Regions from separate parts of the Streptococcus parasalivarius genome, predicted to be linked through region 2. Evidence: predicted binding sites of a transcription regulator. Region 2 holds the regulator's gene; each other region holds the start of a gene.
What was found. Region 2 encodes Rex, which represses fermentation and respiration genes when NADH is low (regulators of the CRP and FNR family bind a similar motif). Its sites were predicted from a motif close to TTGTGAANTANTTCACAA; they were not measured.

Region 1 (10,139 bases), on a different contig from region 2:
AGAAGTAGAAGGGAAAAAACTATACTTTGGTGCCTGAGAATACTTCGATATGGTTCCCTAGTATTTTTATATCTACTGGAAGATTATCCGATTTGTCTCCATCAACATCTGACTCTAACTCAACCTCTGAAGAAATCCTAATATTACGCGCTTTGATATATTCGATATTATCGTTACCTACTAGATCCCCTTTTAACAAATCTGGGATAGTCGATAATTTAGAAATGATGGATGCATCTTTTAAAATCAAGATATTTCCATATCCATCTGTATTTTCATCAAATAGTTTTTTGTCTGCATAGTAATTAGATAGAAGAACTAAGACCTGACTAGCTTCACCTTCATAATTGCCATTTTCACTTTCAATACGAACATTAAATACATCGTCTTCCACAACGGACTTCATCGTATTGATTGCATATGCAAAGATACCGTACTTTGTTTTATCTTCAATATCAACGTTATGAATAGCTTCTGGTAAAGATCCAATACTAAAAATATAGCCAAAATAATTTTGATTAGCTTTTCCAACATCAATGGTTTTAGTAAAATTGAAATCAAGTTCTTCAATCGCTTGATCAATACTTTGGTTGATTTCTAATAGCTTAGTGATTAAATTACCAGTTCCACCAGGAATAATCCCAAGTTTTGGAATGTGATTTTTTTCAGCAATCCCTGAAATAACCTCATTTACAGTACCGTCTCCACCAAAAACAATTACTGCATCATATTTTTCTTTAGAGGCTTTTTCAGCAAATTGAGTTGCATCTTTGGCTTTTTGCGTAATCTTAGTTTCAACATAATCAAAATACTCTTTAGCCTTATTCTCCAAGCTCTCTTTATAATCTAATGCTGTTTCTCCTCCAGAAGTTGGATTAATAATTATCATTACTTTTTTCATTGCTATTTTCTCCTATGGACTACTAGTGACAATACTTTTCAACGGTTTCTTATGCTTATCAAATTAATATCTCACATGACTTGTTGTTATTTGGGGATTCTTTTTACTTATCCTTTTCTATTTGTTGAAGATCATCATCGTTTTTATATTGAATGATGTAGTCGACTAATTCTTTTTCAGTTAATCTATCATTTGTTAATTGTGAAACCTGAATCGAGATATTTTTCAAACCATATTCATTTTGTTTGTTAATGATACTTTGTAACTCAGCTTCTGAAAGATACTTACCTGAAATAGTTAGCTTTAGTGTATTGTTTTCTTTAATATAATTCTTTTTCAAAATAGTATGGTTTTCAAATTGATCAGATAGATAATTATTGATAGACTCATTGATTAGCGTATCTCTAACTAAGGTAGTTGCAGAAGCTAAACTTGGAATAATAAGAACAAGCGAGACTAGAATTAATATTTTTCGCATTTTAGAGGCTTCACGATTATGTTTAACATAAGGATTTTTAATCATCATCACATTAGTGCCAATATATGTAGCAATCATAATAAAACTGCAGTTAATGGAGAACAAATATGACGCCCCTATCATATACTCAAGATTTCCTGTGGCAATAGAATACCCCACGGTACAAACGGGTGGCATAAGAGCAGTTGCAATGGCGACACCAGGAACAATGTTATTAGCTTCTTTCTTTCGTGCTCCAATAATGCCGGCTAATCCACCGACAAATGCTATCACAACGTCCCAAATTGTGGGCGAAGTTCTAGCAATAATTTCCGTACTTGCGTAAGAAATGGGCGAAAGTAAAAAATAAAGTGTAGAGGCTAAAAGGCTTACTGCAACTTGAATAAAAAGAACTTTAAACGATTTTTTGAGAAGTTTTGTATCTAATATTGCTAACGCAAAACCTACTCCAAGGATAGGTGTCATCAATGGAGAAATCAACATTGCCCCTATGATTGTTGGAATAGAATTCATATTCAAACCAATAGATGCAATCAACATCGCACACAATAAAGTGGTTAAGTCACTTTTTGATAATTCTAAATCCTCATAGATTTTTTCCCTAAATTCAATTAAAGAATAAAGTTTATCATCCTTCAAAACTTTTTCCATAACAGTACTCCCTCTTTGTTACTATAGTCAACTTTTTAAGAAGTTACTCAATACTGTTTGACCTCTTCTGAAAGGAAAGAATATCTTGAGGGAACAACTTTTTAAGCTCACTCTTTGACGACGTATCTAAATCATTGGTCATTATTATTGTAACTTCTTTACCTGGGCGTGTTTTATATTCTACTTTCAATTTGTAATCAATTCACTACTCCATATTAATTTTAAACTCCTACTGAAAGTGATGAAGTGTTTGGTGTATTATTTATACTATTTTGTTAGATACTTACTATTTAAAGAAAATTGTGTAAGGGCTTACATGTCTCAATTATACATTTTATTTTTACTTTCGTCACTCGAACGTCTTAGGGCTATTTTCTTTTGTGGCTAAAATGTTAATCAATCATATGAATGTACCAGTTTAATCAAACTTTTTATTCATAAATCAATCCATTTAGAGGAAGTCCTAATAATAGTAGAAGTATGTGTAGATTTTTAATAAAAAATGAGATAAGCGAAATTGTAAAACTATGCAAGCGATTGCAAAGGTCAATGATGGTTTTCATGTCTATTTTTGTGTAAGCGCAAACATTTTCATTGACTTATCAATTTGATTAACTTATACTGTTATTAACAGGTATATACTAACATTAATCTTATGATTGTTAAGATTAATATAAAAAATGTTTTAGCTAAAATGTAACTTTTTAGATTGTTTGATTGTCCAAATAATCTAACTTTCCTCAATTTAGAAAGGGGGAGACATTATGCTTTGGGCCATTATTGTCGGAGGCTTTATAGGTTTTATTGCTGGTGGAATCACTAAAAAGGGAGGTTCCATGGGAATAATTGCCAATATCTTTGCAGGTTTAATTGGTTCATCTGTTGGACAGTCACTCTTCGGTTCTTGGGGACCTAGACTAGCTGGAATGGCCTTAATTCCATCAATTTTAGGGGCAGTTATTGTTGTTGCAGTAGTATCATTTTTCTTAGGGAAAAAAGAATAGTTTTCAATATTTCGACAGGAAGACTCCAATCAACTAGCAAACTTAGTGCCGATAAATTAAAAAAGTGGTAAACATGGACTAGCTAATGGTTTATCAGCAAATAAAGATAACGTTAGTGAGGGTGTTCAAGCTGTTTATGACTCGACTTCAACACAAAAGCTATAATTTAACTTATCTTTTTATACTCAAAAATTTGAATGTATTGTTTAAGAGCGTTCATATTTAAAAATCTTTATGTCCAAAGGAGGATAAAATTATGTCAGTAGAAGAAAAACTCAACCAAGCTAAAGGCGCATTTAAAGAAGGTGTCGGAAAATTAACTGGTGATAAAAAAATAGAAAAAGAGGGTGCTGCGGAAAAAGCAGTCTCAAAAGTGAAAGAAGTTGCTGAAGACGCCAAAGATGCTATTGAAGGAGCTATCGAAGGCGTTAAAAATATGGTAAAAAAAGACGATAAATAGTTATAAAGTCAATTGATTTTTCACATAATTCTAAAAAGCTACTCTACTAAAAAGATAGGGTTGTCATATTCTACTCCTAATTATTCACTTATAAGATTACATTCAAAATAACTACAAATCGATATTCTTATAATATTATTCAGTTGAAAAATCAACTTTCTTTAGATTAATTAAAATTCCTTTTTAATTCCATATATATATATTCTTTCTAATAGTAAAAGCACTCTAATTTCTATAGTTTTATCCAAGCTATAGACGCTAGAGTGTTTTTATAACATTTTGAAGAATTATTTAATGATTAGGGGAAATTTATATTTATCTAGTGTCTATAAAAATCAGCAAAATATAAGTGCTGACGTCATCCCGAATAGGGAATGGCAAACGTTTGCATTACTTGTGAATATTTTCACTATCAAAACATCACATTTTCAGTGAATTACTTGATTTTCATAAGTATTAGTTTTATAATCAAAGCATAGAAAACGCTTTCAAAAACATCTCCGAGTTTTTGTCCTACTTGAAGTGGTTCGGCTAACAGCCGACTTCCATTCTAGAAAGGAGTATTGTTTTGAGTCAATGTGATATTCTCATTATAGGGGCAGGTCCTGGTGGTTATGTTGCTGCTGAAGAAGCTGCCCGTTTAGGTAAAAAGGTAACTGTCATTGAGAAAAACTCCATAGGTGGCACCTGTTTGAACGTTGGCTGTATCCCATCCAAAGCCTATCTTGAACATGCCCATTGGCTATTAGCTGCTAAAGAAGCCTCTCAGTATGGAGTGACAGTTTTAAATGATAATCTTGATTTTCAAAAACTTGTTGCTCGCAAAGATCAAGTCGTAGCAACACTACAGTCTGGTATTCAATCAAGTTTTAAACAATTAGGTATTACCTATATTGAAGGTGAGGCAGCTTATATTTCTGATAAAACCTTCCAAGTTAATGGTGAAAGAGTCTCAGGTAAGTCTGTTATTTTGGCGACGGGGAGTCATCCATTTATTCCTCCTATTCCTGGTATTAACGATGTTAACTATTTGACAACAGATAGCTTTTTCAACTTAAAGGAACTTCCTCAACGTTTGGTTATCATTGGTGGAGGTATTATTTCCGTTGAGTTAGCTTTTGCCATGGCTCCACTTGGTGTGGATGTGACAGTGATAGAGGTTGCACCAACAATTTTAGCAACTGAAGATGACGAAGCACGTTCCATTATTAGAGAAAAGATGGAACAACTTGGAATTACCATTCTGGAGGGAGTTAGCATAGATAGGGTTAAAGAAAATGCTGTAATTTTAGCAGATGGCAAGTCCTACTCTTATGATAACTTACTTGTAGCAACTGGGCGTAAGCCAAATATTGAGTTAGCCCAAATGATGGGTTTGGAGCTGACCGAAAAAGGCTTTATTAAGGTAGATAGTTATTACGAGTCATCTCAATCAGGTGTTTATGCGATTGGGGATTTGATTCCTGGATATATGTTAGCTCATGTTGCTAGTAGCGAGGGAATCAAAGCTGTTCGAGCCATTTGTCGTCAGGCTGAGGAACCGGTTGATAATTCAAGTGTTCCACGGTCGCTCTTTACAACGCCGGAGATTGCTTCCTTTGGCTTGTCAGAAGAGGAGGCGGTACAACAAGGATATGATATATCAGTTGGTCAACTTCCTTATGTTTATAATGGTCGAGCCATTGCGTCTAATTCAGCAAAGGGGTTTGTTAAAATTGTCTCCGAAAAACGCTATCATCTACTATTAGGTGCCGTTATCGTTGGTCCACATGCAACTGATATTCTACAATCCTTGATTGTCTTGAAAGATGCTGAAGGAACACTTGATCAGCTTGATAAGACAATTTTTGCACATCCAACAATTTCTGAGTTAGTTCAGGAAGTTGCAAGACTGATTTTAAGGTCCTAAGGTCGATGGATAGGTTTAGCACAGCCATTCTCATTTTTTCAAATCTATATATCTGTCAATAATATTTGTTTTTTATAAAGCTCTCTATAGAAGGAGGAAACAATATGACACATTATCAAGAATTGCCACAAGCCCTAATGAAAGAAAAACATCAGGGACAAACCTTAACCAAGGAAGAAGTTAAGGTTCAAACTGCCCATGATCTTGGTGTGGAAAATGTTTCAAAAGAAGAGGCTAAATCCATGTATAAGACAATGTGGGATATTCGAAATTTTGAAGAAAATGCACGACATTTCTTTTCAATCGGTCAAATTCCAGGATTTGTTCACCTTTACTCAGGTGAGGAAGCTATTGCGACTGGGGTATGTGCTAACCTGACTGATAAAGACTACATTACTAGCACACATCGAGGACATGGACACTGTGTGGCTAAAGGTGGAGACCTTAAAAAAATGATGGCTGAAATCTTTGGTAAGTCTACTGGGCTTGGTAAAGGTAAGGGTGGCTCTATGCATATCGCTGACTTGGATAAAGGAATCCTTGGTGCTAATGGTATGGTAGGCGGAGGCTTTGGTCTTGCGACTGGTGCTGCTATGCGCAACAAATATCTAAAGACTGATGATGTTGCTGTATGTTTCTTTGGTGATGGTGCTGCCAATGAAGGTAATTTTCATGAGTGCTTAAACATGGCCTCTATTTGGAATCTACCTGTGGTATTTGTAAATGAAAACAACCTTTTTGCAGAATCAACACCACAATGGTATTCATCAGGTTCTCCAACAATTGCTGAACGTGCACAAGCTTACAATATGCCTGGAGTTCGCGTTAATGGTAAGGACTTATTTGCTGTTTATCAAGTGGCTAAAGAGGCCGTTGAACGTGCGCGTCGTGGAGATGGTCCAACGTTAATTGAAGCTATTACTTATCGTAACCATGGCCATTTCGAAGGAGATGAGCAAAAATACAAAGCACCAGATGGAATCGAAAAAGAATGGGCAGATGTGGATGCCTTGGAAGTATTTCGTGACCTGGTAACTGAAAAGGGTATCCTTAGCCAAGATGAATTGGATGAGATTGTTGCCCAATCACAAAAAGATGTTGAAGATGCAATCCACTTTGCTCAAGAGAGCCCAATTCCAAAAGAAGAAGCTCTCTACGAAGACGTATTTGCAGACTGATTGAGGAGGATTCATAATGACTAGAGAAACATTATTTATGAAAGCCATCAATGAAGGGCTCGATCAAGCCATGGAAAGAGACGAGCGAGTTGTTCTCCTAGGAGAGGATATCGCAGGTGGTGTTAATGTTGAACACTTAGAAAATAATAACGAGGATGCCTGGGGCGGTGTCATGGGTATCACACGAGGATTGATGCCGAAATATGGCAGGGAACGTGTTATTGATACTCCGATTTCTGAGCACGGCTATCTATCAGCTTCGGTGGGGATGGCGCTTACGGGACTAAGGCCTGTACCAGAGTTGATGTTTAATGATTTTATTGGATTCTGTTTTGATGCCCTATTAGGGCAGGCATCTAAGATGCGTTACATGTTTGGCGGTAAAGCTAAAGTTCCCATGGTTGTTCGTACTATGCACGGGGCAGGAGCTTCAGCTGCGGCGCAACACTCTGGATCCTATTACGGTTTATTTGGATCGATTCCTGGTATTAAGGTGGTCGTTCCTGCTACCCCTTATGATGCCAAAGGATTACTCCTAGCATCAATAGAGGATGATAATGTAGTTATCTTTTCTGAAGACAAGACTTTATATGGATTAAAAGGGGAAGTGCCAGAAGAATACTATACTGTACCAATTGGTAAGGCTGCCGTTCGTAGAGAAGGTAACGATTTAACAATTGTGACAATTGGTAAGATGTTGTATGTAGCCTATGAGGTCGCAGACCGCTTGGCAAAAGACAACATTTCTGTAGAAGTGATTGATCTTCGTACAGTTGCTCCATGGGATGAAGAAACAGTGTTAAATTCCGTGAAGAAAACTGGTCGTTTAATTATTGTGGATGAGGCCAACCCACATAACAATACTGCAACTGATATTGCATCTATAGTTTCAGATAAAGCTTTTGATTATCTTGATGGACCAGTGAAATGTGTTTGTGCACCAAATACTCCTGTTCCATTTGCGACAAACTTAGAACAAGCCTATATCCCTGATGCGGATAAGGTTTTGAAAGTAGCTGATGAATTGATTCAGGACTTGAAAGGATAGGAGGGCGCTTATGGCAACAGAAATTTTAATGCCCAAGCTCGGCCTAACCATGACTGAAGGACTCATTCAAAAGTGGTTGGTCCAAGTTGGTGATACAGTAACAAGTGGTCAGCCTTTATTGGAAATTAGTTCTGAAAAATTGACTAGTGAAGTCGAATCCCCTGCTTCTGGGGTTGTTCTAGACATTGTGCATGGTGAAGGTGTTACAGTTAAATGTAAGGAAGTTGTTGGATGGGTTGGTCAGGAAGGAGAGGATGTAGGAACCCAAGAGGCTCCTGCACAAGAGGAAGCTCCAACTGAAGTCGCTAAAGATTCAACACCGTCTAGTCCTAAATCTACTACAGCACCTATAGCTCGTACTAGTGGTGAACGCATTTTCATTACACCGGTGGCTCGTAAGATGGCTGCTGAGAAAGGCTATGATATCTCCCTTATTAAAGGGACAGGTGGAAATGGTCGTATTACAAGACGTGATGTAGAAGCTTATCAACCAAGTCTTGTTGCTGATAAGGTTGTAGAACCTCTACCACAAGCTATGACCTCAGGCCAATACGGTGAGGGACTCCAAGGCATGCGTAAGATTATTGCCGAACGTATGATGAACAGTCTTCATTCTTCTGCTCAAGTGACACTCCATCGTAAGGCTGATTTGACTGAGCTTTTGAAATTCCGTAAAGAACTTAAGGCCAAGGTCCATACTCCACTTGAAAATGGTGAACTAGGTATCACAACTCTATTAACTAAAGCAGTAACCAAAGCTTTGAGAGATTTTCCAGCTTTGAATGCTTGGTATGGTGGCGGCATTCATCAGATTCAAGAACGCATTCATATTGGTATGGCAACAGCTTTGGATGATGGTTTGGTTGTCCCTGTGATTCGAGACGCAGACCGTATGACTTTAGCAGATCTTGGTCAAAGCATTAAGACTCTGGCTAATCAAGCTCGAAAAGGTACACTTCCATCTGACCTATATAGTGGTTCTACTTTCTCAATTACGAATCTAGGGGGGCCAGGTGTAGAATACTTTACACCAATCCTTAACTCCCCAGAGGTGGCAATTCTTGGAGTAGGAGCAACTCAACAAGCTTTGGCATTTAATGAGGAGGGAGAGGTTGTTCAAAAAGACTATCTTCCATTGAGTCTGAGCTTCGACCATCAAGTCATCGATGGCCTTCCAGCAGCTGAATTTTTAGCACAAGTTATATCTTATCTGGAAGACCCGTATCTCCTTATTTTCTAACAGAATTATCCATTTGTAAGATGCAATTGTGGACGAATAGGACTTGCTAGAGGTAGAAAAGTAAAGTAATTGTTGATGTTCCACAACCTAGTATGAAGAGAAGACAAAATTAGTCTTCTCTTTTCGTGTTTTGCTAGGGTTGAGACATTGGATTTGATTAAGGAGTTTCTTATTAAATTTCCTAATCACCCTTAGTGACAATATACAAAACCCATTTTTGATGCTGTCTTTCTTCAATCTTTGAAAAGCCAATACTTGTTAACAACTGCCTCAATTCATGGCTTGTCCCATAATCTGTCATATGATACTTAATTTTTTCTTTTTCGGAAGCAATAATCAGAGTAGAATGATTGGACATGACTCGATAGATTTCCTGAAAACTCTCTTTTAAATCTTTCCAGAAAATATGGGTCTGAATGGCAAAGACAAGATCAAAATAGTGATTTTGGTAGGGGAGGTTTTCGACCTTGCCAACCATCAGCTGGACACTATCGTTTTCTATTGACTTTAAAAGCATCCGTTTAGCAGTTTGATAAGACTCCTTGGAAATATCAATGCCATGAATGTCAAGATTTTTATCTAAAGCAAGTAGGTTTTTGATAGTGCTACCACCGCCATAACCGACTTCTAAAATACGACTATTGTTAGGGATAGTGGTTTGTTTTATTGCCCAAAGGCTGAGTTCCTTAAAATAGGACGACCAGATGTTGGTAATCACTCGGCCAACAAGACCACTCGGATTTCTAGATTGCTTTATAAGATATTGAATGAGCATGTTCCCTCCCATTTTTGAAAATAAAGTTTGAAATATAGATGATTTAAATTCAAACTTTATTATAGAGAAAGCTAGTAAGAATAGCAAGAAAAAATGAAATATACAGGTATGTATTTCAAACTTATGCTACAATTGGTAGTAACTGAGGTGTTCACATGAATCAATATCAAAAGACGACTGAGAAAAAGAAGCAAGCGGTTATTCAAGCAGCTTTGCGTTTGTTTAAAGACAAAGGTTTTAAGGAAACGAGTATAAAATCTATTGCAGAGGTAGCAGAAGTATCACCTGTTTCTATCTACAATTATTTTGGGAGCAAAGATAATTTGGTGGCTCTCTGTGTTAATGACTTGTTTGAAGAAATAACCCAACAAGCTGAGGACATTTTAAATAGCAATCTAGATTTTAAAACAAAATTAGACCAGGCTTTTGCCCTATGTCAGGAGAAAATGAGTCAGCAAATCTCGGACTATTTTCAAGATAAAACGGTGGAAGATT
Region 2 (10,139 bases):
CAACGCAGCAACAACTCCTTTAAATACTGCTGCTATTTCAGCTATGACACATGTCATGACTGAAACCTTTGGAAATCCATCCAGCCTCCATGCTTACGGTCGACAGGCTTCTAAGGAACTTCGTGAAGCCCGTGAAGAAATGGCCAAACACTTTGAAGTCCCTGCTCGTAAGCTTATTTTCACTTCTGGTGGGACTGAAGGAAACAATACAGCTATCAAAGGTTACGCCCTAGCCAATCAAGCTAAAGGTAAGCACCTGATTACAACTGCTATTGAACACCACTCTGTCCTTCACACCATGGCCTACTTGGAAGAGCGTTTTGGTTTTGAAGTAACCTATATTCAACCAGAAAATCAAGTCATTACTGTCCAACAAATCGCTGATGCCTTACGTGACGATACCATTCTGGTTTCTATTATGTATGCCAATAATGAGACTGGCCAATTACTTCCTATTAAGGAAATTGGTGACTTGCTTGCCAATCACCAAGCTGCCTTCCACGTCGATGCCGTTCAGGTAGCAGGAAAGCTTCCTATTCACCCAGAGGAACTTGGAGCCGATTTTCTCTCTATTAGTGCCCATAAATTCCACGGACCTAAAGGTGTCGGCTTGCTCTATCATAACGATTTGCATTTTGACAACCTACTCCACGGTGGTGAGCAAGAAGAAAAACGCCGTGCCAGTACTGAAAACCTGGTCGGGATTGCAGGTATGACCGCAGCTTACAAACAAGCTAGCGACCACTACCAAGACAATTACCAGCACGTTGAAACGATTCGTCAGACCTTTCTAGATTCCCTTACCATTCCTTATGAAATCAATGGTGGAGGACCTAGCCTACCTCACGTCATCAACATCAGTTTTCCTGATAAGGAAAACGGCCCTCTCTTAACCTTGTTAGACCTCGCAGGCTTTGCTGTCTCAACAGGTTCTGCTTGTACTGCTGGAACTGTTGATCCAAGTCATGTCATCCAGGCCCTCTATGGCAAGGATTCTGACAAGCTAAAAACAGCCATTCGCATTAGTTTATCAGAGGAAAATACCGCTGAAGAACTCCAGGCCCTAGCAGAAAAACTTAATCAAATCATAGGAGACTAACATGGCATTTGAAAAAAGCATTCATTTGACTGACTGTAAGTACCGTTACACCATCAGTCCTAATGTCAAAAAATTCACTCTACGTGATACGACTTTTGTGCAAAATAAAATCGGAAACTACGAGTTGCACCGCCTTCTCGAAAAAGTGCCTAATTCAGGCGAAGGTTTCCCACTCAAAATCACTATTAACAAAGATTTGACAGGTTTCAAATTGTCAATCACAGACAAATCTGGTCTTCGTAACGTTAATATCTTTAAAAATGAAGACCACCACATCTTACAAGAAAAATTCTACTTCTTGATGCAGAGTTTGGTAGACCGTCAAGTTTTTGAGCAAGAAGAAGTTTAAACCTTTTTCTAGATATATAGAAATAGCCTATCCTAGTGATAGGTTTTTTATATCGCCTCATCTACACTATTTTGTTGCAATCTTCACAAACTTTTCTTAAAATATAAGAGAATCATACTAATTGAAGAAAGGAAAGCGATCAATGACATTTGAGAAAAACATTCCAAACGCCACAGCTAAACGTCTCTCTCTCTATTATCGAATTTTCAAACGATTCCATCGTGAAAATATCGACAAAGCAAGTTCCAAACAAATTGCTGAAGCTATTGGAATTGACCCTGCCACTGTTCGTCGTGACTTCTCCTATTTTGGTGAGCTAGGTCGCCGTGGTTTTGGTTATGACGTTAGTAAGCTGATGACATTTTTCGCTGAACTCCTTAATGATAATGCGACAACTAAGGTACTCCTTGTAGGAGTGGGAAATATCGGGCGTGCTCTTCTACACTACCGTTTTCAAGAACGTAACCGCATGCAGCTGGTTATGGCTTTTGATACAGACGATAACGAACTGGTAGGAAGCGAGACTGAGGACAAGATTCCTATCTATGGTATCTCTCAAATCAAGGAAAAGATTGCCCAGGAAGATATCAAAACGGCCATCCTGACAGTGCCATCAGTCAAGGCACAGGAAGTGGCTGAGCTTTTGGTTGATGCTGGAATCGAAGGCATTCTCTGCTTCTCTCCAGTCAACCTCAATCTGCCACGCCATGTGGTGGTCCAATATGTAGACTTGACTAGCGAACTACAAACCCTACTCTATTTCATGAAAGAAGAAGAAAAATCAAGGAGAAACAATGACTAAACCAATTATCGGTATCACAGCTAATGTAAGGCCTAATCCAGCTCATGAAGATATCCACTGGTCTTATGCCCCATCCGGCTTCGTAGAAGGAGTTCAAAAAGCTGGTGGTCTAGCAATCCTTCTACCAGTATCCGATCCTTCGGAAGCTAAAACCTATATCTCCATGATTGACAAGCTTGTCCTCATCGGTGGTCAAAACGTTGACCCTAAATTCTACAACGAAGAAAATCATGCCAGTGAGGATGACTTTTTCCTCGAGCGTGATCTCTTTGAGATGGCCTTAATCGAAGAAGCTACCAAACAGAAAAAACCGATTTTTTCAATCTGTCGTGGAACACAACTCATGAATGTTGCCCTTGGTGGTAGTCTCCACCAAGACATTGAAAGACACTGGCAGGACAAGCCTTCTGATTACCTTTACCATGAGATGATTATCGACGAACACAGTAAGTTAGCGGAGATCTACGGTCGTGAAACCTCTATCAACTCTTTCCACCATCAGAGTATTAAGCACTTGGCCTCTGACCTCCGTGTAATTGCGCGTGACCCTGAGGATAACACTATCGAAGCTGTTGAATCAAACACTCCAGACCTTCGTTACCTTGGTGTTCAGTGGCATCCAGAGCTTCTCCTACACAAACGTGAAGAAGACCTTAAACTCTTTGAATACGTCGTAAATGAACTTTAAAAGCAACTGATACTGCATTCAGTTGCTTTTCTTGTGTCTTTAACTGATAGACTCTCCTTAAAGTTCAAAATCCTCCCTCTCCTCACGAAAGGAATAATAGGTTGATTTGCCAACAATCAGATGATCAAGCAGACAAATTCCCAAGTCGTCACAGGATCGCTTAATCTTTTGAGTAAAATCAATATCATTACGACTAGGATAGGCTTCCCCCGAAGGATGATTGTGAACCACAATCAAAGACGTTGCCATCAGATGACAGGCATAATGTAAAATCTCACGTGGCTCAGCAATCGAACGACGGACCCCACCAATAAAGACCGTCTTTTGCTGAATAATACGATTCTGCGTATCCAAATAGATAGCCACCAGATGCTCCTGAGGCTTGTCCCCAATATCCAACATCATACGACGCGCCACCTGCTGACTGGACATAATCTGCTCAGAACGCGCTAGCTCAGCCTTCTCAATCCGCTTAGCCAACTCCACCATAGCCTTCAGTTCAATGGATTTCACACGCCCAATACCAGGAATCTCCTGAAGCTCTTTCAAGGACAAACGAGACAAATCCGCCAAACTCGTCATCCCTTTCAAAATACGATTGGCCATAGATAAGACCGACTCAGACTTAGTCCCCGTCCGCAGCACTATCGCCAACAGCTCTTGGTCAGACAAGACCTCTGCTCCCTTCTGTAAGAGTCGTTCACGAGGCAAAAGCCCCGACTCCTCAGCTACAATACTATACATAAGAAAAAACCTCCTACTTACTTATTCGTAAGTGGGAGGGGGAAGTTACACAGCTGAGGATTTTTTTAAACCCAATTTTTTTAACAAAGCTTTCCGGTATGCTGAAAATTTTTTCTTTAACGTCAGTGGTTCTGCTACCTGCGACATTTCAATAAGATGGAGCTTATAACGTTCTGCAAAAGATATTTTTCCTGAAGCAATAATACGATAATCAATTCCTAGATCCCAGGCTTTTCGATAGAAAAGATAAGAAAGGGTATCCTCATCAAAGTCATCGAAAGCTTGCTTATCCTTAAGAATAATTTTTTCTAGAAAATCTTTTGATAACCACATAGAACCTTGAAAAATATGAAGCGAATGATTGATTACTTTTTGACATTCGTCAGTTAGTTTAACAGTTTGTTCTTGATTTAAGGCACCAATTGCATCTGTCCAATAGAGTTCTTTTGATAAATCAGCAAAAACCAGACCAACCTCTGGAAAATGGTCAAAGATTGATGCCACTTTCTCTTCATCTAATAACATATCCACTAAAGCAAGTCTTGTAGCTTCATCAACAAGTTTGCCCTCATTTCCAAAGTCTTCTGTGTGAAAATGCCCAACAAAGTCATACTCGCTAAGCTGAGATGCCAAGGATACTAAGGCATGGTAATGATTATCAAATCTTTGTGAGACTAGCTGAAATCTATCTTTATCAAAGCTATTTAATAAGGTGTTCTCAACGATATTTTTATCCAAATGGCTTGATAAAGTGAAATAATAAAAGGCAAATAACTTTTTATCAGAGAAAACTTTTAGTCTCTCAAGGTCACTAATATGTACATGGATAGCCGAATGATAGCCTTTCCCACTTACCGAATGAAATGAGGATTCGATGATTTTTTCATCTAAAATGACTAAGCTATCTGGCGAATGGTAGCTGTTAAGATGGGACTTAATTAGTGCTACTGGATATGCCGATAGCTTAGTAATATAGTCTAAAAGTAGTCTTCCCTTTTTTTCATTGTCAGTAAATGCTTTTAGTTTAATGAACGGTACCTTATGTTCAAGTGTACTTATCGGTCTATAGTAAGAAAAATCAGGGTGAATTAAGTCTTCTGCCTCTGCATCAATAGTATTAAAGACAGCACCAAAACGATACCCCGCCTCAGTAAGAACACTAGTAACCCTAGTTTCATAATTATCAATAACATCTTGAACATCGGTAAAAGTCTTTATAGAAGTCCAAAATTTTTGAAAGGATTCTGAACCGACAACATGCTTTTTGAAAGATATAAAATAACTTTGCAAATGCTCATCGAAATATTTGGTCTTTCTAAAATTCGTCATCCCCCAAAAGTCAACATTCGGGCGCTCTTCAAATCCTTCAACTATGTTAGACAAATCCCAAAGAGGACCAAAGCAAGTATCATTCATGAGTGTAACCGAATCGAAGTCTGTTAAATGTTCGAATCCAACATGAGCCATACCATCTCTCCAAGCTGCAAAATCAAAGCCCAGATTCTCTCTCTGGATAACTTCATCTATGCCAAGCTCTTTGAGAGTTAATGTTGCCGATTCCGTTAGTTGACTATTTGAAATCACAATAAGTTTAGAAAAAAGTGGTCGAAGTTGCTCCAATTGGTAGAGCACATGACCACTTAATTCGTCGTACTTATTATAATGAACATACAATAAGAGACGTTTCATTTATTCTTGAATCTCCCATTTTCCATTTCTCTGAACCATACCAGTTGCAGAATCTTTAGCAGACTTATCATCATCTTCAATATCAGTTCGATTCAAGAGAATAACTGGTGAGTTATCTGAATCAGCAAAAGCAATCATCTTATCATCCTTATCTCGAACAGAAACCTGAAGCTTAAGCTTAATGTTATTAAGATGGGCAAGACTACATTTATATGTGAGTGTTTTTCTTCCAGAACCACTCGTTTTATTGTCCATGGAATTGTCATTATAAATCCAGATACCACGGTCAATATCTGTCAATGAAAAGGCAATATAGGTCTCAATATCCTCATTGACATCATATGAAATCTCAAATGAAATATCTTGGTCAGGACTGATAATATTGTCATTCAAGAGTTTTACTTGTAAATCAGTGATTTTAGGATTTTCAACAACAACGTCGTCGTTTGAAACCTTTTGACCAGCAGCATTATCAAAACTATATTGGTTAGCAACTTCGTCTGGATCACCAACCACTTTTACCAAACCATGTTCAATCAGAACTGCTTTATTACAGTATTTTTTAACTGCTGACATGTCATGGGTAACTAAGATAGTTGTCTTTCCAGATTGCTTACGTTCCATGAAATAGTCATTACACTTACGTTGGAAGGCCTCGTCACCTACGGCTAAGACTTCATCCAAGATAAGAATATCACCTTGAGCCTTGATAGCCACTGAAAAGGCTAGACGAACCTGCATACCACTTGAGTAGTTCTTCAACTTTTGATTCATGAAATCATGAAGTTCAGCAAAGTCTACAATGTCATCATACATGGCATCTACTTCTTCTGTTGAAAAACCAAGCATGGCACCATTCATATAGACATTCTCACGACCAGTTAATTCCGGATTAAACCCAACCCCAAGCTCAATGAAAGATACCAGCTTACCATCAATGGTAACCTTACCTTTTTCTGGGACATAAATCTCAGAAATAATTTTTAGAAGTGTTGATTTACCAGAACCATTACGTCCAACAATTCCATAGAAATCACCCTTTTCAACTTCAAATGAAATATCTTTTAAGACATGTTGTTCAGTATACCCTTTAATTCCTTTAAAGCGATTGACTAGAGTCGTTCTCAAACTCTGACTCGCCTCAGTTGGTAATTTAAAATACTTACTTACATGATCTACTTTTACAGCAATATTATTTGACATTATAGAATCTCCGCAAATCGTTTCGCATTTCGATTAAAGACAAGGAAACCAATGATAAAAATCACTACAGGAATCGCATAAGGAACAAAAGCAATCAATTTATTATTAATAATATCCCATCCTCTTGGATTAACTGGATCAATGATAAAATGACGCATATCCTGTAAAATCTGAGCGATTGGATTCAACATCATAACCTTTGCAACAAACGTCTGGTTTCTTTGAAGAAGGTAAGTGATGGAATAGATAATTGGACTTGCATACATACCTGCTTGAAGTACTACTTCCCAAACTGGACCAATATCACGGTATTTAACAAAGAGTGCTGATAGAATAAAAGCAACTCCCATTGCCATCAATAGCACCTCAATGAAGAGAGGAATGATAACCAAAGTATTGAAACCAATTGGAACATGATTAATTAAAGCAAAAACGAAGACAACCACTAGGTTAATCAAGAAATTAATCGCTGCTCCTAGTACAGATGAGATAACGATTGTTTGCTTTGGAAAGTTTAGCTTACGTAAGAGGTCTCCTCGCGAAACAATAGAAAGCATCCCCATATTGGTAGCCTCTGTAAAGAAGCCCCAAAAAATCATAGCCAAAAGCAAGCCTACTGCATAGTGTGGTGTCCCATCATCAAATCTCAAGAAACGAACAAAGACAAGGTACATAATTGTAAACATCATCAAAGGTTTCAAAATAGACCAAAGATAACCAATGAAAGAACCTTGATAACGCAATTTAAAATCCGTTTTAATCAGTTCCTTAAGTAAAATCCTATTTTTCTGACTAAAGAAATTCATTTAGTCCTCCTTATACATGAATTTTGTCAAAATCAAACTCGTAAATACAATGGTATGAAAAGCCCTGTTTTTACGATAACCATATGTTTTCAAACGACGATAACGCTCTCTGAATCCTTGGTCCATAATGGTCACAAAGTTTTCAACCAACTCTCTATTTTCAGTATTCAATGGCAAAGAAAGAAGATTTTCCGCCTGATTCTGACTAGCCTTAATCAACTTCCAATATTTGTTGAACAAGGTCTGAGGGCGAATCCAATTCTGCATACGTTTCCGAAGCGTTCTAGCTCCCAAGACATTATCCGCATGCTGACGGTAAAGCTCTGTTGGCTGGTCAATATAAACGAGATTACCAAATGCTGACGCAAGCAAACCTAAATACCAGTCATGCATCAAAAGCTCGTTCGTTTCTTCACCAGTCCATAATTCAGCCAGAGCATGATTGATTAAAGACACACCACCTGTGACAGTGTTTTCTGTCATTTCTTGAACCAATTCCGTATTAGCATGGTCAGACTGAGTACGAATCATACTCTCATGAAGTACCTCTAAATCTTGGTTCACAACCTTTAAATCCGTGTATACTAAAAGGGGTTTGTTAGATGGATAGTGACTTGCTTTCTCAAGTTGAAGAGATAGCTTCTCAGGTAACCAAGTATCATCCTGGTCTGAGAAAAGATAGTAGTCAGATTCTTGATACTTCAGAAGCGTAAAGAAACTCTTTATTACACCTAAATTTTCAGTTTGATCAGGATTGATGAAAGTAATGCGATCATCTTCTAAAGCGAAACGTTTGATAATCTCTCTCGTTTTATCTTTAGAACCATCATCTCGAATTAACAAGGTCCAATCAGTATAAGTCTGTTGCTGAATACTCTCTATTTGCTCTGCTAAAAAGTTCTCGCCATTATAAGTAGACATGAGAATAGTTACTTTCATGATAAAAATAGCTCCTCGTATTCACCCACGATTTTTTCCCAGGTGTAATTTTCTTTCATATTTGCTTTAGCAGCATTTCCCAAGTCCTCAAACGACACTTGACCATCTACAGAATCGATAAGCTGAGATAAATTCCCATCCTCTTTATTCCAATACAAGGCAGTCTCTTGAGCAACCTGGTGGTTAAAGTCTACATTATAAATAAGGTTGAGGTCCGTTTGAGCCAAGGCCTCTAATAAGCCTGGATTCGTTCCACCTACTTCGTGTCCATGAATATAAGCAAAGGCTTGGTTGCGAATATACTTAAGCAAATCCTGATCATAGACAGTACCCACAAACTTCACACGTTTATCTTTATCAAATCCTGTAATCTGTCGTAGTTCATCAAAGTAAGCATTTCCTTCATGATTACAGATGATAACAAGATCACGCTCTGTAGAGGACTTCATAAATTCACGAATCGCAGTTTCGTAATTGTTTTCAGGAACAAATCGACCCAATATCAAATAGTAATCTTTTTCTTGAGTCTGCCATTTCTGATACCAATCTCGAACAGGGTAATCCTCAGCAGTCAAAGTCGTCTTAGATAAATCAGTTCCATAAGCAATGAAAGTCGTTCTAGCCCACGGATAGGTATTTTGAATATAGGTCTCAATACCTCGGTTATCAGAAATAATTAAGTTCGCATACTTTGTCATCTCTTTTTCAGAGTATTTGAGATAGCTTTGAACAGGTTTAGACCACTTAGCACGTTTCCATTCCAAACCGTCAGGATTGACTAGCAAAATCCCACCAACGGACTGAATTTTCTTGGCAAAATGAACAATGAAGGCACCAATGGTATTTCCTAAAATATAGAAAATTGGGGATTGAATTCCCTCTTTTTTAATAAGTTTCAAGCTATAATTGATAGCCATCATATCGTAAGCTATGACACGTGCGGGACCTAGCTTTGGAGGGTTGACCGTAAAACAATCCGCACCTTTATAGTCAAAATGGTTGCCAGTACTTTCGTCAGATAAGCAAGCCACGTGATAACGTATAGCAGGCGATACCTTATAAGAAATCAATTTCTCAACAAATGTCTCAAAGCCACCGTATTGAGCAGGCAAACCTCTACTACCTATGATAAAAATATCCTTCAAAGTTTACCTCCATTCGTCACATCTCTCAAATACACAGAATTATACATAGTAGCTTTTATTATACCATTTTGGAAGGTATTTTGCATGATTGGACAGAAAGAGTAAAGCAAAAAGGCCCTTCGAAAATGGCCTTTTCATTCTTAATCATAGATAACGAGATTTTACCTTAATTCATCTTTTTAAGCTGAAATAATTTTTTCACAGCAGATTTCACACTCTTCGTTAGTGCTTTTCGGCTGTTGAGAAAATCTACATCTTTCTGATTTACTTTCTTATAACGCAATTCATCATCCTCAAGTTTTTCAGTAATATTAGCATAGACACTCTCTAGAGAGTATCTCTCTTTTAAACTTGGAACAGCTTTTACTGCTTCAAGTTTCTCTTGGTCAAATTCACCAAGGACCTCTGAAATCATGCTAGTTAAGGTATCCAAGTCACCCAAAGGGTAGATATGACCTTGCTCATTCATATACTCGAAGGCTGATTTATGTCCCGCATTATCTGATAAAATCGTTGGAATACCATTTAAAACAGATTCAACATAAACGAGACCAAACGTTTCCATACTAGATGGGAAAACAGCTAAATCCTTATCAGTAATCTCTGACCAAGGATCATCTAAATATCCCAAAAATGAAACATTTTTCATATCGTGCTCTGCGATATAATCATCAC
Region 3 (10,139 bases), on a different contig from region 2:
GAACCTTTTGTCCTGAAAATTCCTTGGTCAAATTTTTGATACTAATCATTAGCGGTCACCTCCAATGCTAGAAATGTCAGTCGATTCAGGAGCCTTAATGGCCATATGATTTTCAACTGAACGACCAATGTACTCAATCAAGATTGAGATTGCCCAGTATACAAGGGCAACTGAGATATAACGTTCAAAGTAACGGTAGTCGGCACCACCCAAGATTTGAGCCTGTGCATACATTTCGACGATACCTGCACTAAAGGCAAGTGATGTTCCCTTAGTCAAACCAATCAAACTGTTAATCAAACTTGGTGTCGCAATAACAGCCGCATTTGGAATAATGACACGACGGTAAACCTGTGCTGATGTCATCCCAAGAGAACGGGCAGCTTCGATTTCTCCAGCATCCACAGCTTGAATCGCTGCACGGATGGTTTCACTCATGTAAGCCGCTTCGTTAAAGGCAAAGGCTGTAATGGCAAAGATAGCTGGTGGAATCTCATTAATGTTCCAATCTAAGCCGAACTCACCATTCAAGTAACGGAGGAAGAGTGGAATACCATAGTAAGTCAACATGAGTTGTACAAGGATTGGTGTCCCACGCAAGAAGCTCACAAAAACGGCTTGAATTGGATAAAGGATACGTACTCGATTGATTTTAACAACCGCAAAGACAAGGGCCAAAATCAAACCGAAGAAGGCCCCTGCAATAGTCAATCCCAAAGTTAAAGGCAAGCGTTCCACAATCTTAGGAACAGCATCGAAGACAGCCTTCCATGAGAAGAGCTTACCAGCTGGCATCCAAGATGAAATCCATTTGAAGACAACCGTAACCAGTTGCAAAACATAGCCCCAAAGGATTTCTACTAGCCATGATAAGGGAATGGCTAAAGCAACAGCTACTGCCAAACCAACCAAGCCAAGGATAACTTGGAGATACCAAGGTGACCGATTAAATGCTTCTATACTCTTTTTCACAATGTCGCCCTTTCTTTCTAAAAAAGTCGGTTAGCCTAGTGCTAACCGTTCAAATATCTTATCATAAATTTTATAATATTCATTTTAGCACGACTCAGAAAGTCTGTGAAATAGTCTTTTCTTATCAAAGTGATAAGGAAATCATATCACTGATAATTCAGCTTTATTAACGTCAAAAAGCTGAGACAGCAGTCTCAACTTTTAACAGTCTTATTTCAAATCACTGACGTAATCGCCACCGAAGTATTCCTTGCTGAGTTTGGCAATGGTTCCATCCTTCTTAAGCTCTTTGATACGTTTATTGACAAAAGTCTTGAGTTCCTTACCTTGCTTATCATTTGAGAAAAGAAGATATTCAAGACCATCAGTCTTCATTCCGATATCGTCTTTAATCTTGTTTACAGCCAACTTATAACCTTGATCTTTGACAATGTACTCAGACGAAATGGCATCATAAAGGATAAAGTCAATTTTTCCTTCTTGAATGTGTTGAACACGTGTTGAAAGACCAGTTGAGCTAGAAGCGTAGTTGATTGTAATTGGTGTCTTGTCCGCATTGGCATGGTTCCAATTTTCAAGCAATTGAGCATAGTTAGAGCCAGGAAGTACTTCTGTCGTCTTACCAGACAAATCGTCTAGGCTGGTATACTTGGTCCCCTCAGCACTAGTGATGGCGTAGTTAGAACGTGAAATCGGATCTGAGAAACCATATTTCTGCGCACGCTCTTCATTATAGTTGAAATCATTAGCCGCAATCTGATAACGTCCAGAATCCACCCCTGTCAAGATGGAATCAAAAGGTGTCGTTACAAACTTGACCTCATACTTATCAGAGTCCTTGAAAATAGCCTTGACCAAATCAATATCATACCCCTTGAAGTCGTCACCTTTTTTGAAAGTGAAGGGCGCCGTATCAGAGTCCGTCGCAACAGTAATCGTCTGCTTCTCACCAGATGCCTTACCATCACTCTTGTTTCCACAAGCAGCCAAAGTCAGAACTGATAAGCCAAGAATCCCTAAACCTGCAAGCCATTTTTTCATATCTATATTCCTCGAAACTTTCATTAATAGTTAGTGATAACAGTTTACCATCTTCATCCCAACTCGTCTAATAATAAAAACCTAAGTGGTGATAGATAAAGGTTATAGGGGGTGAGAGGAAGAATAACAAGATAGAAAAAAGCTACCACTCATGTGACAACTCTTTTCGTCCAAAACAGCTTTCCGTACATGTTTAACATCAAATCCAATAAAACACTACTTATCCTTATCTGATGATTTACTGCTTGAGTCGCTACTATCTTCAGGTTGATAGTCTGACAAATTCTTATGGATACGTTCGGCGTAAACGGCTCTGCTTCCTGATTCGTCATGGTCGACCAAGGCTTCGGCAAGCTCTTTATAATCTTCTACAGAAATAGTCCAGTTTCCACCATCATCTTTGGTAAGCTTGAAGGTCTTTTCCAGATTATCAGCACCTGTCAAAGGTGTATAGGACATTTCTTTATCAATGTCCTTAAATTGCGTCAAATCACCGTTAAAGTTTTCACCATAAAGGAACTTCGTTGTGAGATCTTTGGCCTTTCCCTTTTCCACATCGTTGTTATCAGCTTGATTCCATTGTTTCAACTTGTCAATGTCGTTGTCATAGAGACTCATAAGGAGAGTACGAACAGCAGCTGCAGCTCCATAGGCACTAACAGAACGTGAAGTAAAGGTAACTGTCGCATCATTTCCCTTAACTTTGACATCCTTCAGCTTATAGTCCTGAATCTTACCAATCATATTACGACGGACCTTAAGGAACTTAGAAAGTACTTGAGTTGGAGTCTTGGCATCATAGCCTTCAATATATTTAAACGTATACTTTTCTTCCGGTGTATACCCCTTCTCTTCAATAGTGTCTGCAACCTGTTTTTCAAAGACATTCGTTTCAGTCCAGGTTTCGTAATTTTCACCGTAGAGTTTTGAAAAACCGTTACTAGATTTTCCAAGCATGGTATCAATTAAAACTGTCGCATCAGCCTTGGCACGTTCTGTCGGAGTTGGTGTCGCCTTTTTCTTCTCAGCTGGTTTATTGGAAGCACAAGCTACGAGAACCAAACAAGCTGCCAGAATCAGTCCTAAATAGGTAAGAACTTTTTTCATTAAGATTATTCCCTCATTTCTTTTAGTTACTATTTAAGATAGCATAGGTCTGATGATTCTTCAAGGTCACTTTTCAGGGTATGAAGCAAAACTCTACCTATTATATTGTTTTTAAATCATGACTCCAAATCATCCAAATCTAACTGCCTGCCCTCTTGGTCTTCTAGACCTGTCAGGGTAACACCTAAGAGGCGAACACCACTGCTATTTTCCTCCAGTTGATCAAAAATGGTATGAGCAATCCTTTCGATGGTGTCGAAATCCTGGGTCGATTTGTCCAAGGTCATACGCTTGGTTAAGGTTGAAAAATCCGAATAACGGACCTTGATGACAATAATTCGACCGACTTTTTTAGTTTTCTGAGCACTTTCAGCTACTCGCCTAGCATTCTTAGTCAACTCAGCCTTGATGTCATCTTCACTATAAAGAAGCTTGCCGTAGGTTCGCTCACTTCCAATAGATTTACGGACACGATTGGGCCTAACAGGACTATTGGAAATTCCCCTAGCCTTTCGAAAGAGATCAAATCCAAAACGTCCAAAACGATCAATCAGAGTCATCTCAGGAACCTTCAGAAGATCGGCACCGGTGTAGATGTCCATGTCATGAAGACGTTCAACTGACTTTTTACCTACCCCATGAAACTTTTCAATAGGGAGCTTTTCCAAAAATTCCTGAGCCTCCTCTGGAAGTACCACCGTCAAACCAGCAGGCTTTTGAAAATCAGAGGCTAGTTTGGCGATAAATTTATTATAGGAAACGCCTGCTGAACAAGTCAGGTGAAGTTCCTGCCAGATATCATACTGGATAAGCTTGGCTACCTTAACCGCCGATTTGACACCAAGTTTATTTATCGTCACATCAAGATAGGCTTCATCGATAGACATAGGCTCAACCAAGTCAGTATAGCGTTTAAAAATCTCACGAATTTGCATCCCTACCTCTCGGTAATGGCTATAATTTCCTGAGATAAAGACAGCATTAGGACAACGTTCATAGGCTTCCTTAGAAGACATGGCTGAATGGACACCATATTTTCTAGCCTCATAATTACAAGTTGATACCACACCACGTCCCCCTGTTTTTCTAGGATCATGACCGATAATAACCGGCTTGTCCTTAAGACTGGGGTCATCCCTCATCTCGACCTGAGCAAAAAAGGCGTCCATGTCAATATGGATGATTTTCCGACTGGTATCATTTATTAGAGGAAACTCTAACATGGCTCCCTGCCTCCTTTCTCAGATTTATCTCATTGTAAAGCTTTTCACATAAAACTTTGGGCCTACAAAGCATTCTCCCCTTATGATACCAAAATCTATCAAAAAACAGAAATTTATAATACAGATTTGTCGTTTTCAAAACTGTATTATAAAAGAATGTCTCTAAAAATGGAGTTTTAAAGTTGTGTAAGCGGTTACTGTGTGATAGAATACTTCTAGAGAATGTAACAGATGATTTTGTTACTAGAATTATAGGAGATTCAAACTATGGCAACGGTCAAAACTAACACAGATGTTTTTGAAAAAGCGTGGGAAGGCTTTAAAGGAACTGACTGGAAAGAAAAAGCTAGCGTTTCACGCTTCGTTCAAGCAAACTACACACCTTATGATGGTGACGAAAGCTTCCTTGCAGGACCAACTGAACGCTCTCTAAAAATTAAAAAAATCGTAGATGAAACTAAAGCAGGCTATGAAGCTGAAGGACGCTTCCCAATGGATACTCGTCCAACTTCAATCGCTGACATTGACGCAGGTTACATTTCAAAAGAAGATGAACTTATCTATGGTATCCAAAATGATGAGCTCTTCAAATTGAACTTCATGCCTAAAGGTGGTATCCGTATGGCGGAAACTGCTTTGAAAGAACACGGTTATGAACCAGACCCAGCTGTACACGAAATTTTCACAAAATACGTGACTACAGTTAACGATGGTATCTTCCGTGCTTACACTTCAAACATCCGTCGTGCACGTCACGCTCACACAGTTACTGGTCTTCCAGATGCTTACTCACGTGGACGTATCATCGGGGTTTACGCTCGTCTTGCCCTTTACGGTGCTGACTACTTGATGCAAGAAAAAGTTAACGACTGGAATGCTATTAAAGAAATCGACGAAGAAACTATCCGTCTTCGTGAAGAAGTTAACCTTCAATACCAAGCACTTCAAGATGTTGTTCGCCTTGGTGACCTTTACGGTGTAGATGTTCGTCGTCCTGCCTTCGATACTAAAGAAGCTATCCAATGGACAAACATCGCCTTTATGGCAGTATGTCGTGTAATCAATGGTGCCGCTACTTCACTTGGTCGTGTGCCAATCGTCCTTGACGTATACGCAGAACGTGACCTTGCTCGTGGTACTTACACTGAATCAGAAATCCAAGAATTCGTTGATGATTTCGTTATGAAACTTCGTACAGTTAAGTTTGCTCGTACAAAAGCTTACGACCAATTGTACTCAGGTGACCCAACATTCATCACAACTTCAATGGCTGGTATGGGTGCTGACGGACGTCACCGTGTTACTAAGATGGACTTCCGTTTCTTGAACACTCTTGACAACATCGGTAACTCTCCAGAACCAAACTTGACAGTTCTTTGGACTGACAAATTGCCTTACTCATTCCGTCGCTACTGTATGCACATGAGCCACAAGCACTCTTCTATCCAATACGAAGGTGTGACTACTATGGCTAAAGACGGATACGGTGAAATGAGCTGTATCTCATGTTGTGTATCACCACTTGACCCAGAAAACGAAGAACAACGCCACAATATCCAATACTTCGGTGCTCGTGTTAACGTACTTAAAGCCCTTCTTACTGGTTTGAACGGTGGTTACGACGATGTTCATAAAGACTACAAAGTATTTGACATCGATCCAATCCGTGATGAAGTTCTTGATTTTGACACTGTTAAAGCTAACTTCGAAAAATCTCTTGACTGGTTGACTGACACTTACGTAGATGCCCTTAACATCATCCACTACATGACTGATAAGTACAACTACGAAGCTGTTCAAATGGCCTTCTTGCCAACTAAACAACGTGCTAACATGGGATTCGGTATCTGTGGTTTCGCAAATACTGTTGATACTTTGTCAGCAATCAAATACGCTACAGTTAAACCAATCCGTGACGAAGATGGCTACATCTACGACTACGAAACAATCGGTGACTACCCACGTTGGGGTGAAGATGACCCACGTTCAAACGAATTGGCAGAATGGTTGATTGAAGCTTACACTACTCGTCTTCGTAGCCACAAACTCTACAAAGATGCAGAAGCTACAGTTTCACTTCTTACAATCACTTCTAACGTTGCTTACTCTAAACAAACTGGTAACTCTCCTGTTCACAAAGGGGTATACCTCAACGAAGATGGTTCAGTGAACTTGTCTAAATTGGAATTCTTCTCACCAGGTGCTAACCCATCTAACAAAGCTAAAGGTGGTTGGTTGCAAAACTTGAACTCACTTGCAAGTCTTGACTTCGGTTATGCCGCTGACGGTATCTCACTTACTACTCAAGTATCACCTCGTGCCCTTGGTAAGACTCACGACGAACAAGTTGATAACCTCGTAACTATCCTCGACGGATACTTCGAAAATGGTGGACAACACGTTAACTTGAACGTAATGGACTTGTCAGACGTTTACGAAAAGATCATGAGCGGTGAAGATGTTATCGTACGTATCTCTGGATACTGTGTAAACACTAAATACCTCACTCCAGAACAAAAAACTGAATTGACACAACGTGTCTTCCACGAAGTTCTTTCAATGGATGATGCTTTGGGATAAAAACGAATAAAGAGCTCGCAATAGCGAGTTCTTTTCTTTTTGTAAAACACTTATTTTTATTATATTTTTCTAAATCTGCTATAATTTATATTTGACTTTTTCTCAGATTAGCTATAAAATAAAAGCGTTTCCGTTTGGTTTCTCCAAACACTTCACTCTCAGAAGCACCTCAGAGAAATGACACTCTATCACTGTCTAACTGCTAGTTTACAAATAACAGATCAACTAGTATGACAATAAAATAAAAGAGTACAAGGAAGAAAGATGAATAAGAAAAGTTTTAAGCTAATTGGATTAGTAGCTCTCATAGCAAGTACAGTCCTACTCGTAGCCTGCCAATCCGAGACAAAAACCGAAAACTCAAAGTCCAAGGACGTTCAATGGAGTTATACTGGCTCTACTGGTCCAGACCATTGGGGTGACCTTTCGAAAGATTATGAACTCAGCAAAAATGGTAAAGAACAATCTCCGATCAATATCACCGGAGCTGAGGACGTTGATCTTCCTGAACTAAACCTTAATAATCAAGAATCAGAAGCTCAAGTTGAAAATAACGGGCATACTATTGAAGTCAGCTTTAAAAATCAAAAGAATACCCTAACGATTGGTAACGAAGTTTATAAGTTGCAACAGTTCCATTTTCACGCACCAGCTGAGAATGAAATTGATGGTCAGACTTATCCTCTAGAGGGGCACTTCGTCTATAAGACAGATAATGGAAAAATCACAGTTGTCTCAGTTCTCTATAATTATGGCGATGAAAATAAAGCCTTAAAACAAATCTGGGACAAAATGCCTCAGGCGGCCAATACTGAAACTAAGCTTTCTCAGGCCATCTCACTTGATGATTTCTATCCTGAAGACAAGGACTACTACAACTTTGAAGGTTCCCTAACAACACCTCCATGTACTGAAGGTGTTAACTGGATTGTCTTCAAGAATCAAGAAACTGTCAGCAAGGAACAAGTGGAGAAATTCACTCAAACCCTTGGATTTGAAAATAACCGTCCTATCCAAGATACAAACGGTCGAAAGATAAAAGAATAAAACCTATCAAAAGCTTGATGACTACTCCTCTCATCAAGCTTTTTTTCATTGACGATATACTAGAATCTTTGTTACACTGGTTCTATGATTATCAAACATACAAGAGATACACTTTCAGAGACTTATCTAGATGCTGTGGCTATTCGGAACACCGTTTTCGTTAAAGGCCAAGGAGTCCCTCACTCTATCGAGATTGACGCAAATGAAGCCTACTGTATTCACTTTGTTTTATACGATGATAAAGACAAGGCTGCAGCAACCGTACGCCTACTGCCTAATAAAGATTTGACTCAGCTTACCCTCCAACGTATGGCGGTGCTCGAGGCCTACCAAGGTCAAGGTCTGGGAAGCATTCTCTTGAAAGAAGCTGAAGATTTTGCACAAGAGCAAGGCTTCCAGACTATTTCTCTCCATGCTCAACTCGGGGCACTTAAGTTCTACCTCAATAATGGCTATCAGGAAGTCGGTAAAATTTTTGAAGAGGCTGGTATCCAACACATTACTGTTGAAAAATCATTACTAAGTAAAAAAGCTTAAGCAGTAGGTCAACTGCTTAAGCTTCTTCTTTTGTCGCAAATATAGGATAGCCATGCTCGACAGCAAGAACTGATACATATTCTCTTTTCTTTAATGTCTCTACGATCTTTTTCCAGTATTTCTGCCCTTTAAAAAGAAGGACAAACACTCCCGTGCAGACCAAAAAACCAAGAAATTGTTTATATTCAGAAGATGACAGTTTTGATTCTAGTTCTAGGAGCTCAAACAGTCCTCTCAATAGAACTGTAAAGGTAATCATTATAAGGCTAAGTCCACTAAAGTATCCTAAACATATAAGCAAATACCCTATTTGAAGCTTCTTGGAACGCTTCTTGTAGAGTAACTTATAGTCCTGACTGTACTTTTCAAATACAGGAAAGTGAATATCAAATCCTCTCCTCATACGAATGACTTTCAAATCAGGTTGGGCACGATAACCAAGGCAATGAATCAATTTGTATAGTATCTCTCTTATCAAGATATAAGAAGAAGCGATTATAGGGACTACTATACAAGAAAATACAAGAACACCTAAATAGAAGGAATCTTTATCAAATGCCAACAAGTCGACCATCACCCCAAAAAACATACCACAGACAAAGAGACTACTCCCGTTAAGCACACAAAAGAGGAGACTCAAAAACCAAGGGACAAGTTTGCTTTCCTTAGAATGTCTACTCGACCGTTTCACGAATCAGCTCCTTCTTCATTATCTCAATTAAAACATCTCTGTCCTTAATCCATTGAGCTCTCTCATCCTTGTAGTAAGTACGATTACTGAGGAAAATAGCTGCACGTTGAGCTGGGATATTGATAAGCACAAAGGTACCTGTATAACCAGTATGAAGAATCCAATCGCCTTGGAGGTCCCAAGCGACACTACGTTCCTTATTGGATTGGCTGATATTCTGCGTCAGATTTTTAGCAAAATCATCCGTCAAATAATGGTCAACAAAGATTTCCAAGTCCTTTAAGGTTGAAAAGAGACCTGCTGAACCTGTATGCTCTTTGAGCACTCGAGCCTTGGGATCGTGAACAGTTCCTCCCGGAATTCCCTCAACAGTTGGAACAGCAACCTCAACTGGCCCAAACCGTGTTTCAGACATACCAAACGGTTGAAAAATCTCTATGTCAAAGAGCTTATCCAGTGTTTGTCCAGAGACTTTCTCAAGCATCAAGCCTAGGAGAATAAAATTAATATCGGTATACAAGAAAGGTTTATCATCCTTAACTTTGATGGCATTAATAGCAGAAATCAAGCCAGCTTGTTCTAACTCATCACGGTTTGGAATAAAAGGATCAATGCCGCTACTGTGAGAAAGAAGCTGACGAAGGGTTAGCGTCTTATCCACTACTGCAGGATAATAGGTCGATAGTTTCTCATCCAAGTCCAATTTTCCCGCCTGCAAGTAGAAAAGACAGAGGGTCCCTACTCCTATCACCTTGGAAACACTAGCTAGATCATAGGTCAGTCCTGGAACTACCGGAATATTTCCATCCTGAGTTCCTAGATAATGCTCCTGCCAATCTTGTCCGTCATAAAGTGCAAGGCTGGCACCTGGAAAGATGTCAGCCTTGATGTAGTCTGTAATTGTTGACAATGTTTGTTTAAAATTAGTCATTATTTTGTTA

Region 1: a site for Rex is predicted at 3,889-3,906, ahead of lpdA (dihydrolipoyl dehydrogenase). Genes of this name have one in related genera too.
Region 3: a site for Rex is predicted at 4,376-4,393, ahead of pflB (formate C-acetyltransferase). Genes of this name have one in related genera too.

Annotation. Positions count from the first base shown of each region.
Region 1 covers NZ_BAABOB010000001.1:319,579-329,717, forward strand. The annotation lists gene ACYVQ1_RS01600 (diacylglycerol/lipid kinase family protein) at 20-901, opposite strand; gene ACYVQ1_RS01605 (TIGR00341 family protein) at 1,005-2,030, opposite strand; gene ACYVQ1_RS01610 (GlsB/YeaQ/YmgE family stress response membrane protein) at 2,795-3,034, shown strand; gene ACYVQ1_RS01615 (CsbD family protein) at 3,291-3,494, shown strand; gene lpdA (dihydrolipoyl dehydrogenase) at 4,063-5,403, shown strand; gene ACYVQ1_RS01625 (thiamine pyrophosphate-dependent dehydrogenase E1 component subunit alpha) at 5,508-6,581, shown strand; gene ACYVQ1_RS01630 (alpha-ketoacid dehydrogenase subunit beta) at 6,598-7,629, shown strand; gene ACYVQ1_RS01635 (dihydrolipoamide acetyltransferase family protein) at 7,640-8,869, shown strand; gene ACYVQ1_RS01640 (class I SAM-dependent methyltransferase) at 9,051-9,644, opposite strand; gene ACYVQ1_RS01645 (TetR/AcrR family transcriptional regulator) at 9,800-10,139, shown strand, end outside.
Region 2 covers NZ_BAABOB010000003.1:86,761-96,899, forward strand. The annotation lists gene ACYVQ1_RS03840 (cysteine desulfurase family protein) at 1-1,099, shown strand, start outside; gene ACYVQ1_RS03845 (DUF1831 domain-containing protein) at 1,101-1,448, shown strand; gene ACYVQ1_RS03850 (redox-sensing transcriptional repressor Rex) at 1,591-2,250, shown strand; gene ACYVQ1_RS03855 (gamma-glutamyl-gamma-aminobutyrate hydrolase family protein) at 2,243-2,938, shown strand; gene radC (RadC family protein) at 2,996-3,682, opposite strand; gene ACYVQ1_RS03865 (rhamnan synthesis F family protein) at 3,728-5,371, opposite strand; gene ACYVQ1_RS03870 (ABC transporter ATP-binding protein) at 5,372-6,574, opposite strand; gene ACYVQ1_RS03875 (ABC transporter permease) at 6,574-7,380, opposite strand; gene ACYVQ1_RS03880 (glycosyltransferase family 2 protein) at 7,381-8,319, opposite strand; gene cps2T (beta 1-4 rhamnosyltransferase Cps2T) at 8,316-9,464, opposite strand; gene ACYVQ1_RS03890 (glycosyltransferase family 4 protein) at 9,631-10,139, opposite strand, start outside.
Region 3 covers NZ_BAABOB010000006.1:45,428-55,566, forward strand. The annotation lists gene ACYVQ1_RS06730 (amino acid ABC transporter ATP-binding protein) at 1-49, opposite strand, end outside; gene ACYVQ1_RS06735 (amino acid ABC transporter permease) at 49-795, opposite strand; gene ACYVQ1_RS06740 (transporter substrate-binding domain-containing protein) at 1,183-2,013, opposite strand; gene ACYVQ1_RS06745 (peptidase) at 2,230-3,120, opposite strand; gene dinB (DNA polymerase IV) at 3,237-4,343, opposite strand; gene pflB (formate C-acetyltransferase) at 4,611-6,923, shown strand; gene ACYVQ1_RS06760 (carbonic anhydrase) at 7,188-7,970, shown strand; gene ACYVQ1_RS06765 (GNAT family N-acetyltransferase) at 8,055-8,507, shown strand; gene ACYVQ1_RS06770 (hypothetical protein) at 8,524-9,198, opposite strand; gene ACYVQ1_RS06775 (serine hydrolase domain-containing protein) at 9,182-10,129, opposite strand; gene ACYVQ1_RS06780 (CppA family protein) at 10,129-10,139, opposite strand, start outside.